Regions from separate parts of the Rhizobium sp. PRIMUS64 genome, predicted to be linked through region 1. Evidence: predicted binding sites of a transcription regulator. Region 1 holds the regulator's gene; each other region holds the start of a gene.

Region 1 (5,386 bases):
GTCGAGAGCTTCCGAAGCACTCTTCAGACCCGGTGCGAAACCGCCTTCGTCGCCGACATTGGTGTTATGGCCCTGCGCGGCAAGTTCCTTGCGCAGCGTATGGAAGACTTCCGAACCCATGCGCACGGCTTCGGCGATCGAATCGGCGCCGACCGGCAGGATCATGAATTCCTGGAAATCGATCGGATTGTCGGCGTGGGCGCCGCCGTTGATGATGTTCATCATCGGCACCGGCAGCAGGCTGGCGGAAGCGCCGCCGACATACCGGTAGAGCGGCAGGCCGGACGCCTGGGCGGCAGCCTTGGCGACGGCGAGCGACACGCCGAGGATGGCGTTGGCGCCGAGGCGCGACTTGTTCGGCGTGCCGTCCAGCTCGATCATGATATTGTCGATCTGGATCTGGTTTTCGGCGTCGATGCCACCGATCGCGTCGAAGATCTCGGTGTTGGCGGCTTCCACCGCCTTTTCGACACCCTTGCCCAGGTAGCGCTTGCCGCCGTCGCGCAGTTCGACCGCCTCATGCGCGCCCGTCGAGGCGCCCGAGGGAACGGCCGCGCGGCCCATGCTGCCATCTTCGAGATAGACATCGACTTCGACGGTGGGGTTGCCACGGCTATCGAGAATCTCGCGGGCGATGATATCGGTGATTGCAGTCATGGGTTCTTCCTGCTCGGTGGGTGGTGATAAGTCGGTTCGAAACCTGTCTTAGTCGAAGGCGTGCAAATTACAATGCTGCAATTTCCAGCCTTCGAAAGCGTTCGGATCTCGCCTAAAGAGCGTCGCGATCTTTCAGATTCGCTTGCCACGCTTTAGGTCTTTGGCTTTCCGCATGTCGTTGTCGCAAAACCGCTGCACACTTTTTCGCGACATGCCTATAGCACGATCATGTCAGGCTGTTGAACGTCAAGCCTTGGCGACCGCATCGAAGGCAAGCAGCTTTTCAAGCAGCCGCGGCATGTCCTTGAGATAGACCATGTTCGGGCCGTCGGAAGGTGCATTGTCGGGGTCCTGGTGGGTTTCGACGAAGACGCCGGCAATACCGGTGGCCACTGCTGCGCGCGCCAGCGTTTCCACGAATTCCCGCTGACCGCCGGAGGAATCGCCCTGCCCGCCCGGCTGCGCAACGGAATGGGTGGCATCGAAGATAACGGGCGCGCCCATCGCCGCCATGATCGGCAGCGAACGCATGTCGGAAACCAGCGTATTATAACCGAAGGAGGCGCCACGCTCGCACAGCAGCACGTTCGGATTGCCGCTGGCGTTGAGCTTCTTCAGGACGTTCTTCATATCCCAGGGAGCGAGGAACTGGCCCTTCTTGACATTGACGACGCGGCCGGTCTTGGCGGCGGCGATGAGAAGGTCGGTCTGGCGGCAAAGGAAGGCCGGGATCTGCAGGACGTCGACGACCTTTGCCACCTCCGCGCATTGCTCGGCGGTATGAACGTCGGTCAGGACAGGAAAGCCGAATTCCTTCTTGAGGTCAGCAAAGACCTCCATGCCCTTTTCGATCCCGATGCCGCGTTCAGCCGAAAGAGAAGTGCGGTTCGCCTTGTCGAAGGAGCTCTTGTAAACGAGGCCGATGCCGAGCTTTGCGCAAAGCTCTTTCAGCGTACCGGCAACCATGAAGGCGTGGTCGCGGCTCTCCATCTGGCAGGGACCGGCAATCAGCGACAGGCGGCCGGTATTGGAAAAGGTCACCTGGCCTTGGCCTTCGCCGATCTTGACTTCGGAATTCGTCTCAGTGCTCATCGTGTCTCCTCGAAGGCGAAGAGCGTGCCCTGCCCGGGCGCGGGCTTCACCAGAATGCGATTGTTCTTGCGCGTGTATGTCACCCCGTTAGCAGCCAAATGCGCTTCTGTCACGGCAAGATCGGCGACAATGAAGAGGATTGCCCGGCCACGCAGGCCGCGATCGGCGGATGAGCCGGCGATCTCGAAATAGGCTTCTAGCCCTTCCGGCGTCATCAGGCTGATTTTCGCGTTCGAAGCAGCAACATTGACGCCAAAACCGGTTTTCTCGACTGCCGCCTGCGCCACGGCAAGGCCGACGAAGGCTCCGAAAGCGGCGGCATCAGGCGCGCAGAGCGCGATCTCGGCAATGCCGGTGACGCCATTGGCATGCGTCTCCAGCGCGCCGCGGTCGGCCGGCAGCGGATTGACGCGTTCGACGCTGAAAAGGAAGAGATCGGGCGCTCGCAGGTCGCCGGCAAAAGCCAGCTTGAAGCCGGCGATGCTCTCAGAACCGTCCGGCATCGTCATCGGCCGGGTGAACTGCAGCATCTCGCCGGCGCTCGATCCGTTGCCGACGAAGTTCTGATGATCGATGCCGGCATCCTTACTGCCGAAAGCAAGCCCCGAAAGCCCCTCCTCGCCGCAGCGGAAGCGGAAGGCCCGGTTGCGGGCGGTGAAAACATTGCCTTGCCGCGCTGAGGCCTCGCTCTCCTCGACACTCGCAATCCCGAGCGGCTCCAGATAGGTCTTGTCGGCAAAAAAGACGCAGGCGTTTTCCGTTCCGAAGGGATGGCGTGCATCGGCGGCAACGGTGAAGCCGAGCTTGCCAAGCCTCTCGCGCGCCAGATCGATATTGACGACGGGCAGCACCACATGATCCAGCGGGTGCGGCTTGGCGGAACGCTCGTTCATGATATCCCTCCTGGAAACGGCAAGAGATGTGCGATGGCGCGCCCCTCAATGCAAGAGATGTGTCCCAATCCGGCGAATGAAAATAAAAATCTCAACGAGTTGGCGCCAAGTTTTACGGAAATTTAGCTACTTGCGGAACACATATGGAACATATAGTGTCTGTTCTGGATTTGTTTCAATCACGAGGTCACAACGTCGATGCTCACGCGCAAACAACAGGAGCTTCTCCTTTTCATTCATGAGCGCATGAAGGAATCCGGCGTTCCGCCATCTTTCGACGAAATGAAGGATGCCCTGGACCTCGCTTCCAAGTCCGGGATTCACCGGCTGATTACGGCGCTCGAGGAACGTGGCTTCATTCGCCGCCTACCGAACCGCGCCCGTGCGCTCGAGGTTATCAAGCTTCCGGAGGCCTACAGCCCCAGCATTCAGCCCCGGCGGGGCTTTTCGCCCAGCGTCATCGAGGGCAGCCTTGGCAAGCCGCAGCCGGTCGCCACTCCTGCTCCCGCAAAACCCGTCGCCGACAACGGCAACTCGGTCTCCGTGCCGGTCATGGGCCGTATCGCCGCCGGTGTTCCGATCTCGGCGATCCAGAACAACACCCACGACATCGTCGTTCCGGCCGACATGCTCGGTTCCGGTGAACATTATGCGCTCGAGGTCAAGGGCGATTCGATGATCGACGCCGGCATCTTCGACGGCGACACCGTGATTATTCGCAACGGCAGCACCGCAAGTCCTGGTGACATCGTCGTTGCTCTCGTCGACGACGAAGAAGCGACACTCAAACGCTTCCGCCGCAAAGGCGCCTCGATCGCGCTGGAGGCGGCCAACCCGGCTTACGAGACCCGGATTTTCGGGCCGGACCGCGTCAAGGTTCAGGGCAAGCTCGTCGGCCTCATTCGCCGCTATCACTGACATCAGGCATTCTAGATTCGGCAAAACTGTTGCTGCGCCAGTCATAGGCGCGATGCCGCATCCATGGCCGCGACAATGCATCGAATGCGGTTGCGACCTCCAGGCCGGCGTCGGCGAAGCGCAACTCGACGGAACCGGTCCTGCGCAGCGTTTCGCCGGTGAAGAGCGTCGCCCCTGAGCGGCAGCTGTTGAAGCGCAGGCGGACCGACGTCACGACGATATCGGCCGCGTCGCATGCTGGACCGAGATAGGCGGCATTGTCGATGACAGCAACCACGTGACCATTGCCAAGCCTTGATGTGCACCAGGCCTTCTTGACGCAGGAAAAGCGGTTTGCTTCACCGGCCGCTGCAGCCGCCCGCATCGCCGACCTTGCTTCGTTCTGCTGATCGCGGGAAAGCCTGACGCGGCGGTCTTCTCCCTCCGGCGGAAGAACAGGACCATCCAGCATCTTCGGCGGGTGATGCGTCGGCAGGACCAGCGCTCTCTGCCACTGGTCGAAGATGAAATCCGGCGGTCTTCCACGGTTGGAAGCCATGGCCCCCGCCTCGACGATTGCGACGAGACCACCATCCTCCGAAATCGCCAGATCCGGCGGCCGGGGAACCGGCAGAAGCAAGAGGACGAGCGTCGACACCGCGATGATCGATGTGCCGATATGGCGCAGCCGGGTGCGGAGCAGCGTCAGCAGCAGAAAGCCTGCGACGGCTATCGCGAAATACGAAGCGGGCAAGCGGCCGATGCCGATGTCGCCACCCCAGCCGGACACCGTCTTTGCGATCGCGATCACCAGATCGAGGCCGAATCCGACGACCTTCCAAGGCAAAACGTCCAGACCGAAAGGCATGAGCAGCATCGCCAGCAACCCGGCCGGCATGATGATGAAGGAGATGATCGGCATCGTCGCGAGGTTTGCCGGCAGGCCATAGGCAGTCAGGCGATGAAAATGCTCGATCGAAAACAGCGCGGTGGAAAAGCCGCCGATCAGCGAGGTCAGGAAGACGCCGCCGAAGAAACCCGCAACCGTAACGACGGGCCGAAAAACCGGCAGCTTCAGGAAAGCGTTTTCGCGGACGCGCCGGTCCTTCCACAGCTGGTAGCCAGATACCAACGCCAATGTCGCGGCAAAGGACATCTGGAAACTCGGACCCAAGACCTCGGACGGTGAAATGGCGAGAATGACGAGCGTCGAGAGAGCGACATTGCGCAGGCTGATCGACGGCCGGTCGAAGAAGACGGCAATCAACATGATCGCCATCATGATGAAGGCGCGTTCGGCCGAGACGGCAAAGCCGGAGATCAGGAAATAGGCCGTGACGGCGATGAGCGCGCCGGCAGCAGCGATCTTCTTGGTCGGATAGGCTTGGGCGACACCGGGAAAGAGGCTGAGCAGCATGCGGAAACCGACGAAGAAGATGCCGGCTGACAGCGCCATGTTGAGGCCGGAGATAGCGATGATATGAGCCAGACCGGACTGGCGCAGCGCCTCCGTCGTCTCATTCGAGATGGCGCGCCGCTCGTCCGTCACCAGAGCAGCGGCAAAAGCGCCGGTGTCGCCGGGCAGGATCGACCTTATGCGGTCGCCGATACCGCTGCGCAGCCGATAGAGACCTTCGAGCAGCGCTTCCGTCGTCGATCTGGCCGCTTGCGGACCTGCCTGCAAATCGACCTTTGTCGGCGCACCGTAGAAGAAGCCGTTGGCGCCGATGCCATCGAAATAGGCACCGAAGGAGAAGTCGTTGAGCTCCGGAAGCGCTGGACCTGCTGGCGGCGTCAGCCGTGCCCTGCCGGTTATGATATCACCGATCTCGAAAGGCGCGTCCGCG
Region 2 (5,386 bases), on a different contig from region 1:
TGCCACCATAACCGATCTCGCCAAGATCTCCCGCAACGGCTTGATCATGCGAAGGGCGCAGGATGATCATTCGCAGCGCCTCGTGCGCGAACTGCGCATCAAGACCCCGTCCATCCATCAGGCCGTCAGGACGTTTTCCGGCGGCAACCAGCAAAAGGTCGTCATTGCAAAATGGCTGTTCCGCGGTCCCAAAGTGCTGATTTTCGATGAGCCGACCCGTGGAATCGACGTCGGTGCAAAGGCCGAGATTTATGAGCTTCTGTGGAAGTTTGCGGCTCAGGGAAAAGGCGTTCTGGTCGTCTCTTCGGATCTGCCGGAGCTCATGGGCATTTGCCATCGCATCATCGTATTCTCCGACGGCAAGATATCGGGCGAAATAGTTCGGGAACAATTTGACGAGAGCAGGATCCTTTCGCTCGCCTACAAGGAGTACAGTCGTGTCCGCCAACATTGAAAAACAGACCGAGGCGAAAGAGGTGAGCGTCTGGGACAAGCTTATCCGGATCTCGCTGAAGGAGGCGGGCGTCGCCATTGCCCTCATTCTGATCCTGGCGTTTTTCTCGGCGACGGCGCCCTATTTCGCAACGCCGGAGAACTTCCTGAAGATCTTCGTGCAGATTGCCATCAACACCGTGCTTGCTGCGGGCATGACCTTCGTCATCCTCGTTGGCGGCATCGATCTCTCGGTCGGGTCGCTGCTTGCCCTTTGCACGGTGATCGGTGCGACGATCATGATCAATCCGGCGTTTTCGCCATGGCAGGCGATTGTTCTCGCATGTCTTGCGTCGATGGGCACGGGTGCCATCCTTGGCGCCGTCAACGGGTGGATTTGCGAGAAGTGGAAGCTTCCTTCCTTTATCGTCACCCTTGGCATGCTGAACGTCGCGAGCGGCCTGGCGCGCGTGGTCAGCGACAATTCGACGATCACCGGCCTGCCTCAGCCTTTCGTCGATTTCGGCAACCTGATCTTCTGGGGCATATTTCCGTCGATCTTTCTGATTGCGATCGTCGTCGTCTTGATCGGCTGGTTCGTGCTGCGCTACACCGTCTTCGGGCGCTTCGTCTTCGCGATCGGCACCAACGAAGAGGCTGTCCGGCTGTCGGGGCATGAGCCCAAACGGTACAAGATTGCGGTCTTCACGATCTCAGGGCTGACGGCCGGCATTGCGGCCATGGTCTATCTGCTCCGTCTCAATGTCGGCAGCCCGGTTGCGGGCATCGGCTACGAGTTGAATGCGATCGCCGCCGTCATCATCGGCGGCACCAGCCTTTCGGGCGGCAAAGGCTCGATTGTCGGCACTCTGGTCGGCGCGTGCATTCTGCAGGTGCTGTCGACGGGATTGCAGCTCTTGGGCGCCGACGACAATATCAAGCCGATCGTCATCGGCGCCGTCATCGTGCTCGCCGTCATTCTCGATAGCTATCGCGGCCGGTTGATGCGGAAACTCGAAACGCGGTGAAAAGCAATTCCAGCAAAACTGCGCAGCGGTTTTGTGTCCGGAATTGCGCAAAAAACAAAAATGCTCCAGTGCCGAAGCCCTTGATTGGCCGTTGCGTTTGATATCTGGCCGACCTACATCTGTCCGGCATTCAGCGAGGGATGGAAATGGCCAAGATCACCAATGTAGCGGTCCAGATGGATCATGTCGCAGGCATCAATATCGCGGGTGATTCCACCTTCGCCATGAGCCTGGAAGCGCAGGCGCGCGGCTACAGGCTCTTCCATTACACGCCCGATCGCCTGAGCTTCCGTGACAACCGGCTTTATGCCAGCGTCGAGCCGATGGTGCTGCGCGACGTCAAGGGCGATCACTACGAGCTTGGCGCGCCGGAGCGCGTCGATCTCGCGACCATGGATGTCGTGCTGCTGCGCCAGGATCCGCCCTTCGATATGGCCTATATCACCGCGACGCATCTGCTCGAGCGCATCCACCCGAAGACGCTCGTCGTCAACGATCCGGCCTGGGTGCGCAATTCGCCGGAGAAGATCTTCGTCACCGAATTCTCCGATCTGATGCCGAAGACGCTGATCACCAAGGATGCCGCCGAGATCCGCCGCTTCCGCGACGAGATGGGCGATATTATCCTGAAGCCGCTTTACGGCAATGGCGGCGCCGGCGTCTTCCATTCGACCCGCGACGACCGCAACCTCTCTTCGCTGCTGGAGATGTTCGGCCAGCTTTTCCGCGAGCCCTTCATTGCCCAGCAATATCTGCCCGACGTGCGCAAGGGCGACAAACGCATCATCCTGGTCGACGGCGAATTCGCCGGTGCCATCAACCGCGTGCCGGCCGAACACGACAGCCGCTCCAACATGCATGTCGGCGGCCGCGCCGAGGCGACCGAGCTGACGCCGCGCGAACAGGAAATCTGCGCCCGCATCGGCCCGGCGCTGAGGGAGCGCGGCTTCCTGCTCGTCGGCATCGATGTGATCGGTGATTACATGACCGAGATCAACGTCACGTCGCCCACAGGCATTCGCGAGGTGAAGAAGTTCGGCGGTGCCGATATAGCCGCCCTGCTTTGGGATGCGATCGAGCGCAAGCGCGGCTGAGCCAGCCGCCCATGACCGTTCTGGGGTCCCGCGACCGAGCGCAACCAAGGTCACAGCGGATGCCTGATTCCGTTCTTTGATTGTTCTTGTTTTATTCCAGTTTCCATGCCAGATTGCAACCGCTAGCCTTAATGCATGTCGCCCAAGGGGCCACGACATGCATCGAATAAAGGCTGCAGGGCGGTATATAAAAGTTTGCGGCAAGGGGATGGGTTGATGGTCGCGCGTGTCAGTACGGTTGCATTTCAGGGTATCGAAGGTGTGCCGGTCGAGGTCCAGGTCATGGTCGCTCCCGGAAAGGTCGGGATGCAGATCGTCGGCCTGCCTGACAAGGCGGTTGCCGAAAGCCGCGAGCGCGTGCAGGCCGCCCTCCACGCCTCCGGCCTGGCGCTGCCGGCCAAGCGGGTGACCGTCAATCTGGCGCCTGCTGACCTGCCGAAGGAAGGCTCGCATTTCGATCTGCCGATCGCGCTTGCCCTGATGGCTGCCCTCGGCGCCATTCCCGCCGATGCGCTGTCCGATTTTGTCGTCGTCGGCGAGCTCAATCTCGACGGCACGATCGCCGCCATATCAGGCGCGCTGCCGGCCGCGATCGGCGCCAATGCGCTCGGCAAGGGGCTGATCTGCCCCGCCGAAAGCGGCGCCGAAGCCGCCTGGGCAGGCGCCGACGTCGATATCCTTGCACCCCGCAGCCTGATTGCGCTTGCCAATCATTTCCGCGGCACGCAAGTCCTATCCAGGCCGGAGGCGTCGATCCGCGCCAATGCCGCAAACCTGCCGGATCTCGCCGAGATCAAGGGTCAGGAAAGCGCCAAGCGGGCGCTCGAGGTGGCGGCCGCCGGTGGCCATAATCTGCTGATGGTCGGTCCTCCGGGCTCCGGCAAGTCGATGCTGGCGGCCAGGCTGCCGTCGATCCTGCCGCCGCTCTCGGCCGCCGAGCTGCTTGAAGTCTCGATGGTGCATTCGATCGCCGGCCAGCTCTCCGGCGGCAAGCTTTCCGATCGCCGGCCCTTCCGCACCCCGCATCATTCCGCCACCATGGCGGCCCTCGTCGGCGGTGGCCTGCGCGCCCGTCCAGGCGAAGCCTCGCTTGCCCATCACGGCGTGCTGTTTCTCGACGAGTTCCCCGAATTTACGCCGCAGGCGCTCGATGCGCTGCGCCAGCCGCTCGAAGGCGGCGAATGCGTCATTGCCCGTGCCAATCACCGCGTCTCCTATCCGGCGAGATTCCAGCTGATCGCGGCGATGAACCCCTGCCGCTGTGGCATGGCCGGCGAGCCGGGCCATACCTGCGCCCGCGGGCCGCGCTGCATGAGCGATTACCAGGCCCGCATCTCCGGCCCGCTGATGGACCGCATCGATATCCGCATCGATGTGCCGGCCGTCTCCGCTGCCGATCTCATCCGGCCGATGGCGGCTGAAACCAGCGCCGATGTCGCCCGCCGCGTCGCCCGCGCCCGCGCAATCCAGCAGGAGCGCTTCGAAAGCACCGGCGCCAAGGGCATCGGCACCAATGCCCGCTGCTCTACGGCGATGATCGAGAAACTGGCCGAGCCCGATGCCAGCGGCCTGCAGCTGCTGCGCGACGCCGCCGAGAAGATGAAGTTCTCCGCCCGCGGTTACCACCGCGTGCTCAAGGTCGCCCGCACGCTGGCCGATCTCGACGGCAAGCCGACAGTCGGCCGCATCCATCTCGCCGAAGCGATCTCCTACCGCATCGCTGGTGAGAGGTTGACGGCGGCGGCATAAGAAGAGGGGCGGATGCGCGCAGATATTTTGAAGTACTAGTCGTCAGGCCGCTCACCGATCTGCCGATCGCGCTGGCGCTGCCCTCAGCGAAATCCCCGCTGGTGCGCTGCCGGATTATGAGATTATGTCGCTGTCCGCGAACCCAACCCCGACGGAACGATTGATCGCTGCCGTTATGGCGCGCTGCCGGCCGCGAATGCTCTTGGCAGGGGCTGACCTGCCAGAAGCGGTGCCGAAGCTGCCTAGGACGCCGATTTAAACATCCCTCTGGTTGCTTATCCGTTAGGGGTAAGGGCCTCTCCTCACTTCGTCGCTATTTACAATATTAGATTCAGCTGAAAAAATTTCGAGAAGGATGTCGGTCCGTTCGACATAGTCGATCGGAGGTGACGGATAAGAAAGCTGCCGGGGATGTAGATGAGTAACGAATATCCGGGCTCGAACGCTAACCCATCGGAGGTTCTAGACTTAGCGAATGCCTACTCTCTCGCTTCGAAATTCCTGTTCGGGAAGGGTCAGAAGCGAGTTGCAATATCCATTGCTCCAGCTCGAATGTGCGCCATTCACGCTATCGAACTCTACTTAAATGCCTTCCTGCGCCATGAAGGCGTTGCTCCAGAAGAAATACGAAAACGGATGCACAATCTCGCTGAGCCTTTGTTCGTTGCCAAACTTAAACTGAGAAAGAAGACTGCCTTGCATCTCGAGGCAATGACAGCAAAGCGTGAGTACATCATATCGCGCTATGCTCCGGAGCGGACGAGAGAGCACACTGAGCTGACTCGTTTGACCGCGACGCTGGCGGAAGTCATGGCGAAGGTTGGCAAACACCTGCATTCAACGAGCTCAGGTGGACATCGACAATCGTTATTACGGACTGCCACAGAACTTTCGTCCCACGTCGATTGGGATGCAGGTGACGGCACAAATGATGGGGCGCCGAAGCGCCCCGATATTCTGCAGGATAAATTGCCGGCGGAAAGGCCCCGCCATAGCCACCTTTAGCTCCCGAGCCCTTCAAACAGCGCCGTCGACAGATAACGCTCCGCAAAGGACGGGATGATGATGACGATGTTCTTGCCG
Region 3 (5,386 bases), on a different contig from region 1:
CTTGAAGATTTATAGCGGAAAGCCTGTTCCCGCGCCAATTTCACAGCGCGTTTTGAACAGGCTTTTGCGGCTTAAAGACGGTAAAACATGCAAGTTGCGCGGCCGGACCGGACAAATCAGCCGCGGGCCGCTGCGGGATATTTGCCAAATCGGAATCCCCGCTTCACAATCATAAAAACCACGCACTCATATGGGGTTCCGGAGAGCCGATGGCAAGCGCCGACCAATTGATCAACGCCTTCACGACGCTGCTCGTCACCATCGATCCGCCGGGGCTCGCACCGATCTTTCTGGGGCTGACGACAGGCATGAGCCGCAGTGAGCGCACGCAGGTGGCGCTGCGTGGCTCGACCATCGCCTTCATCATCCTCGCCGTCTTCGCTCTGTTCGGCGCCGGCGTGCTCAGCGTGCTCGGGATTTCGATCGGCGCCTTCCGCATCGCGGGCGGTCTGCTGCTGTTCTGGATCGCCTTCGAGATGGTGTTCGAAAAGCGCCAGGACCGCAAGGAGAAGGCGACCGAAGTGGCGATCACCAAGGATCATATCGAGAATATCGCCGTCTTTCCCCTCGCCTTGCCGCTGATCGCCGGCCCGGGCGCGATTTCGGCGACGATCCTGCTTGCCGGCACGCTGGCGACATCCGTCGGAAAGGCGCAGCTGATCGGCGTCCTTGCCGGCAATCTGTTACTGACCTTCCTCATGCTGCTCGTCGCTGAACGGCTGGACCGTTTCCTCGGCGTCACCGGCCGGGCGATCCTGACACGGCTTCTCGGCGTCATCCTCGCTGCCCTTGCCGCACAATTCGTCGTCGACGGCGCGAAATCGGCGCTCAATCTCATCAGCGCGACGCCGCACTGAAAATGGCGGCATCTGCCGCGAGATAAAAGAAAAAGAGCATGACGCCATCCAAGGCATCATGCTCTCTCACGTCTTTCACAAAGCCAGCAAAGGCTATCGATCAGAACGGGATATCGTCGTCGAGATCCCGCGAGAAGTTGCCACCGCCGCCACCGCCGCGGCTCGGCGATGAGGAGGGCGCCGGGGCGCCGTAATCGTCGCCGTAATCGTTGCCGCCAGCGGCACTGCCACGGCCGCCGCTCGCGCCGCCGCCTTCACCGCGGCCGTCGAGCATCGTCAGCGTCGAACCAAACCCCTGCAGCACCACTTCCGTGCTGTAACGATCCTGGCCCTGCTGGTCCTGCCACTTGCGGGTCTGCAGCTGGCCTTCGATATAGAGCTTGGCGCCCTTCTTCACATATTGCTCGACGACCTTGCAGAGGCCCTCGTTGAAGACGACGACAGTGTGCCATTCGGTCTTCTCACGGCGCTCGCCGGAATTGCGATCGCGCCAGGTCTCCGAGGTCGCGATACGAAGATTGGCGATCGGCCGGCCATCCTGAGTGCGGCGGATTTCGGGGTCTGCACCGACGTTTCCAACCAGAATTACCTTATTCACGCTACCAGCCATACTTCTCACCCTGCCTGCCGCCCTGCCCGGCGGCGTTTAATCGATCGGCGCACCTTAAACCATCACGGACCGCCGATGCGCATGGGCGACATTTAATCCACATGTTTATCCATCAGAAAGCCGCATGCATTCATCAGGAATTTTGTTCTTTATTTGTTCTAGTTTATCCGTATGATCCTGTCAACAGAATCGAAAACCTTGAGCCCTTGCGGATATTCAGCCTCGACTCGCCCGTCGGCATCACTAAATAAGGGCTGTCATCCAGAAAACCAAAGCAGAGACGATGAGCGAACTGAAGACGATCTCCATCCGCGGCGCGCGCGAGCATAATCTCAAGAGCATCGATCTCGATCTGCCGCGTAACAAGCTGATCGTCATGACCGGGCTTTCGGGTTCCGGCAAATCCTCGCTCGCCTTCGACACGATCTATGCCGAAGGCCAGCGGCGCTATGTCGAGAGCCTGTCGGCCTATGCCCGCCAGTTCCTCGAAATGATGCAGAAGCCGGATGTCGACCAGATCGACGGGCTGTCGCCGGCGATCTCGATCGAGCAAAAGACCACCTCGCGCAACCCGCGCTCGACGGTCGGCACCGTCACCGAGATCTACGACTATATGCGCCTGCTCTTTGCCCGCGTCGGCGTTCCCTATTCGCCGGCGACCGGCCTGCCGATCGAGAGCCAGACCGTCAGCCAGATGGTCGACCGCATCCTCGATTTCGGCGAGGGCACCCGTCTTTATATTCTCGCGCCGCTCGTGCGCGGGCGCAAGGGCGAATACAAGAAGGAACTGGCCGAGCTGATGAAGAAGGGCTTCCAGCGCGTCAAGGTCGACGGCCAGTTCTACGAGATCGCCGAGGCGCCGGTGCTCGACAAGAAATACAAGCATGACATCGACGTGGTGGTCGACCGCATCGTCGTGCGCTCGGATGTCTCAGCGCGGCTGGCGGACAGTCTCGAAACGTGCCTGAAGCTCGCCGACGGGCTGGCGGTCGCCGAATTCGCCGACAAGCCGTTGCCGCCGGAAGAGACGTCAGCCGGCGGATCCGCCAACAAGTCGCTGAACGAGACGCATGAACGCGTGCTGTTTTCGGAGAAGTTCGCCTGCCCAGTCTCTGGCTTCACCATTCCCGAGATCGAACCCAGGCTGTTCTCCTTCAACAACCCGTTCGGCGCCTGCCCGACCTGCGACGGCCTCGGCGCCCAGCAGAAGATCGATCCGGATCTGATCGTGCCCGAGCCCGAGCGGACGCTGCGCGACGGGGCGATCGCGCCCTGGGCCAAGTCGACCTCGCCCTATTACAATCAGACGCTGGAAGCGCTCGGCAAACATTACGGCTTCAAGCTCGGCACGCGCTGGAACGATCTTTCCGACGAGGCCAAGGACGTCATCCTCAACGGCACCAACGACAAGATCGAATTCCACTACGCCGACGGCGCCCGCTCCTATACGACGCAGAAGAATTTCGAGGGCATTATCACCAATCTCGAGCGGCGGTGGAAAGAGACCGATTCCGCCTGGGCGCGCGAAGACATCGAGCGCTTCATGTCGGCGGCCCCCTGCCCGGCCTGCAACGGCTTCCGCCTGAAGCCAGAGGCCCTGGCGGTGAAGATCGACACTCTGCATATCGGCGAAGTGACCGGTATGTCGATCCGCGTCGCCCGCGACTGGTTCGAGACACTGCCGGCAAGCTTCAATGCCAAGCAGAACGAGATCGCCGTGCGCATCCTCAAGGAGATCCGCGACCGGCTGCGCTTCCTCAACGATGTCGGACTGGAATATCTCAGCCTTTCGCGCAATTCCGGCACGCTGTCGGGCGGCGAGAGCCAGCGTATCCGGCTTGCCTCGCAGATCGGCTCAGGGCTGACGGGCGTGCTTTACGTGCTCGACGAACCGTCGATCGGCCTGCATCAGCGCGACAATGCCCGGCTGCTCGACACGCTGAAGCACCTGCGCGACATCGGCAACACCGTCATTGTCGTCGAACATGACGAGGATGCGATCCTGTCCGCCGACGACGTCGTCGATATCGGCCCGGCGGCCGGCATTCACGGCGGTGAGGTCATCGCCCATGGTACGCCGCAGGACATCATGGACAGTCCGAATTCGCTGACCGGCAAATATCTCTCCGGCGAACTTGGCGTTCCCGTTCCCGACGAGCGCCGCAAGCCGAAGAAGGGCCGCGAGATCAAGGTGGTCGGCGCGCGCGGCAACAATCTCAAGAACGTCACGGCGTCGATCCCGCTCGGTGTTTTTACTGCGGTGACCGGCGTTTCCGGCGGCGGCAAATCCACCTTCCTGATCGAGACGCTATATAAATCGGCCGCACGCCGCGTCATGGGCGCGCGTGAAAACCCGGCCGATCATGATCGCATCGACGGCTTCGAGCATATCGATAAAGTGATCGATATCGACCAGTCGCCGATCGGCCGCACGCCGCGCTCGAACCCGGCGACCTATACCGGCGCCTTCACGCCGATCCGCGACTGGTTCGCCGGTCTGCCGGAGGCCAAGGCACGCGGCTATCAGCCGGGTCGCTTCTCCTTCAACGTCAAGGGCGGACGCTGCGAGGCCTGCCAAGGCGATGGTGTCATCAAGATCGAGATGCACTTCTTGCCCGATGTCTACGTCACCTGCGACGTCTGCCACGGCAAGCGCTATAACAGAGAGACGCTCGATGTCACCTTCAAGCAGAAGTCGATTGCCGAGGTGCTCGACATGACGGTGGAGGAAGGCGTCGATTTCTTCGCGGCGGTGCCTGCCGTGCGCGACAAGCTGCAATCGCTGAAGGATGTCGGTCTCGGTTATATCAAGGTCGGCCAGCAGGCGAATACGCTTTCCGGTGGCGAGGCGCAGCGCGTCAAGCTTGCCAAGGAGCTGTCGAAGCGCTCGACGGGGCGCACGCTCTACATTCTCGATGAACCGACGACCGGCCTGCATTTCCACGACGTCGCCAAATTGCTCGAAATGCTGCACGAACTGGTCAACCAGGGTAACTCGGTGGTGGTGATCGAGCACAATCTCGAAGTCATCAAGACGGCCGACTGGGTGCTCGATTTCGGCCCCGAAGGCGGCGACGGCGGCGGTGAAATCGTCGCAACCGGTACGCCGGAGGCGATCGTCAAGGAGAAGCGGTCCTATACCGGACACTTCCTGAAGGAATTGCTGGAGCGACGGCCGGTGAAGAAGGCGGTTGCGGCGGAATGACGATGAGGCCAGCGTCGCTCGATGATCTGGAAACGATCGCGACGCTGACAACCGCCGCCTATCGGCCCTACACCGAGTTGTTTGGCGCTCCGCCGATCCCGGTGACAGAGGATTACGCGCCGCGGATCGAACGCGGCGAGTCTGGCTGCGCGAGATCGGCGGGCAAACGGCCGGCCTGGTGGTCGTCGAGCGGCATGCCGATCACCTCATGCTGTTCAGCATCGCGGTCTCGCCGGCCTTTCAGGGTGCCGGGCATGGAATGGCGATGCTGCACTGGCTGGAGGGCAAGGCGCGAGAATGGGCCGTGCCGGAGATCCGGCTCTACACCAATGCGCGGATGGAGCGGAACATCGCTCTCTACAGCGCCTTCGGGTTTCAGGAAACGGGTCGCCGGCCGAGCCCATATCGGCCAGGATGGACGCTCGTCGATATGACCAAAGAGATCGATGCGGCCTGAGCGGCTGCGAATGGGGAGGACGACATGACGAAATCCGGCACTATCCGCACCGGCATCGGCGGCTGGACCTTCGAGCCCTGGCGCGGGCATTTCTTTCCCGATGACCTGAAACAGAAGGACGAGCTGAATTACGCCAGCCGCCAGCTGAAGGTCATCGAGGTCAACGGCACCTATTACAGCACGCAAAAGCCTGCGGTCTTTGCCAAATGGGCGGCTGACGTGCCCGACGGTTTCATCTTTTCGCTGAAGGCGACACG

Evidence for each region. The regulator LexA, encoded in region 1, represses DNA repair genes until DNA is damaged. The targets are predictions, from matches to a motif close to TGTTCNNNNTGTGTTCNG.
Region 2: the regulator LexA is predicted to act here: its motif matches at 2,636-2,653, upstream of MOV76_RS13315 (YifB family Mg chelatase-like AAA ATPase).
Region 3: the regulator LexA is predicted to act here: its motif matches at 1,611-1,628, upstream of uvrA (excinuclease ABC subunit UvrA).

What each region holds. Positions count from the first base shown of each region.
Region 1 is NZ_JALBGX010000170.1:4,019-9,404, forward strand. Features, by position in the region: gene eno (phosphopyruvate hydratase) at 1-657, opposite strand, end outside; gene kdsA (3-deoxy-8-phosphooctulonate synthase) at 904-1,749, opposite strand; gene MOV76_RS35040 (VOC family protein) at 1,746-2,642, opposite strand; gene lexA (transcriptional repressor LexA) at 2,841-3,560, shown strand; gene MOV76_RS35050 (ComEC/Rec2 family competence protein) at 3,541-5,386, opposite strand, start outside.
Region 2 is NZ_JALBGX010000026.1:23,694-29,079, forward strand. Features, by position in the region: gene MOV76_RS13300 (sugar ABC transporter ATP-binding protein) at 1-454, shown strand, start outside; gene MOV76_RS13305 (ABC transporter permease) at 438-1,460, shown strand; gene gshB (glutathione synthase) at 1,607-2,554, shown strand; gene MOV76_RS13315 (YifB family Mg chelatase-like AAA ATPase) at 2,771-4,303, shown strand; gene MOV76_RS13320 (hypothetical protein) at 4,721-5,308, shown strand; gene cysK (cysteine synthase A) at 5,305-5,386, opposite strand, start outside.
Region 3 is NZ_JALBGX010000139.1:2,285-7,670, reverse strand. Features, by position in the region: gene MOV76_RS32800 (MarC family protein) at 210-857, shown strand; gene MOV76_RS32795 (single-stranded DNA-binding protein) at 958-1,467, opposite strand; gene uvrA (excinuclease ABC subunit UvrA) at 1,751-4,672, shown strand; partial or broken gene MOV76_RS32785 (GNAT family N-acetyltransferase) at 4,669-5,129, shown strand; gene MOV76_RS32780 (DUF72 domain-containing protein) at 5,154-5,386, shown strand, end outside.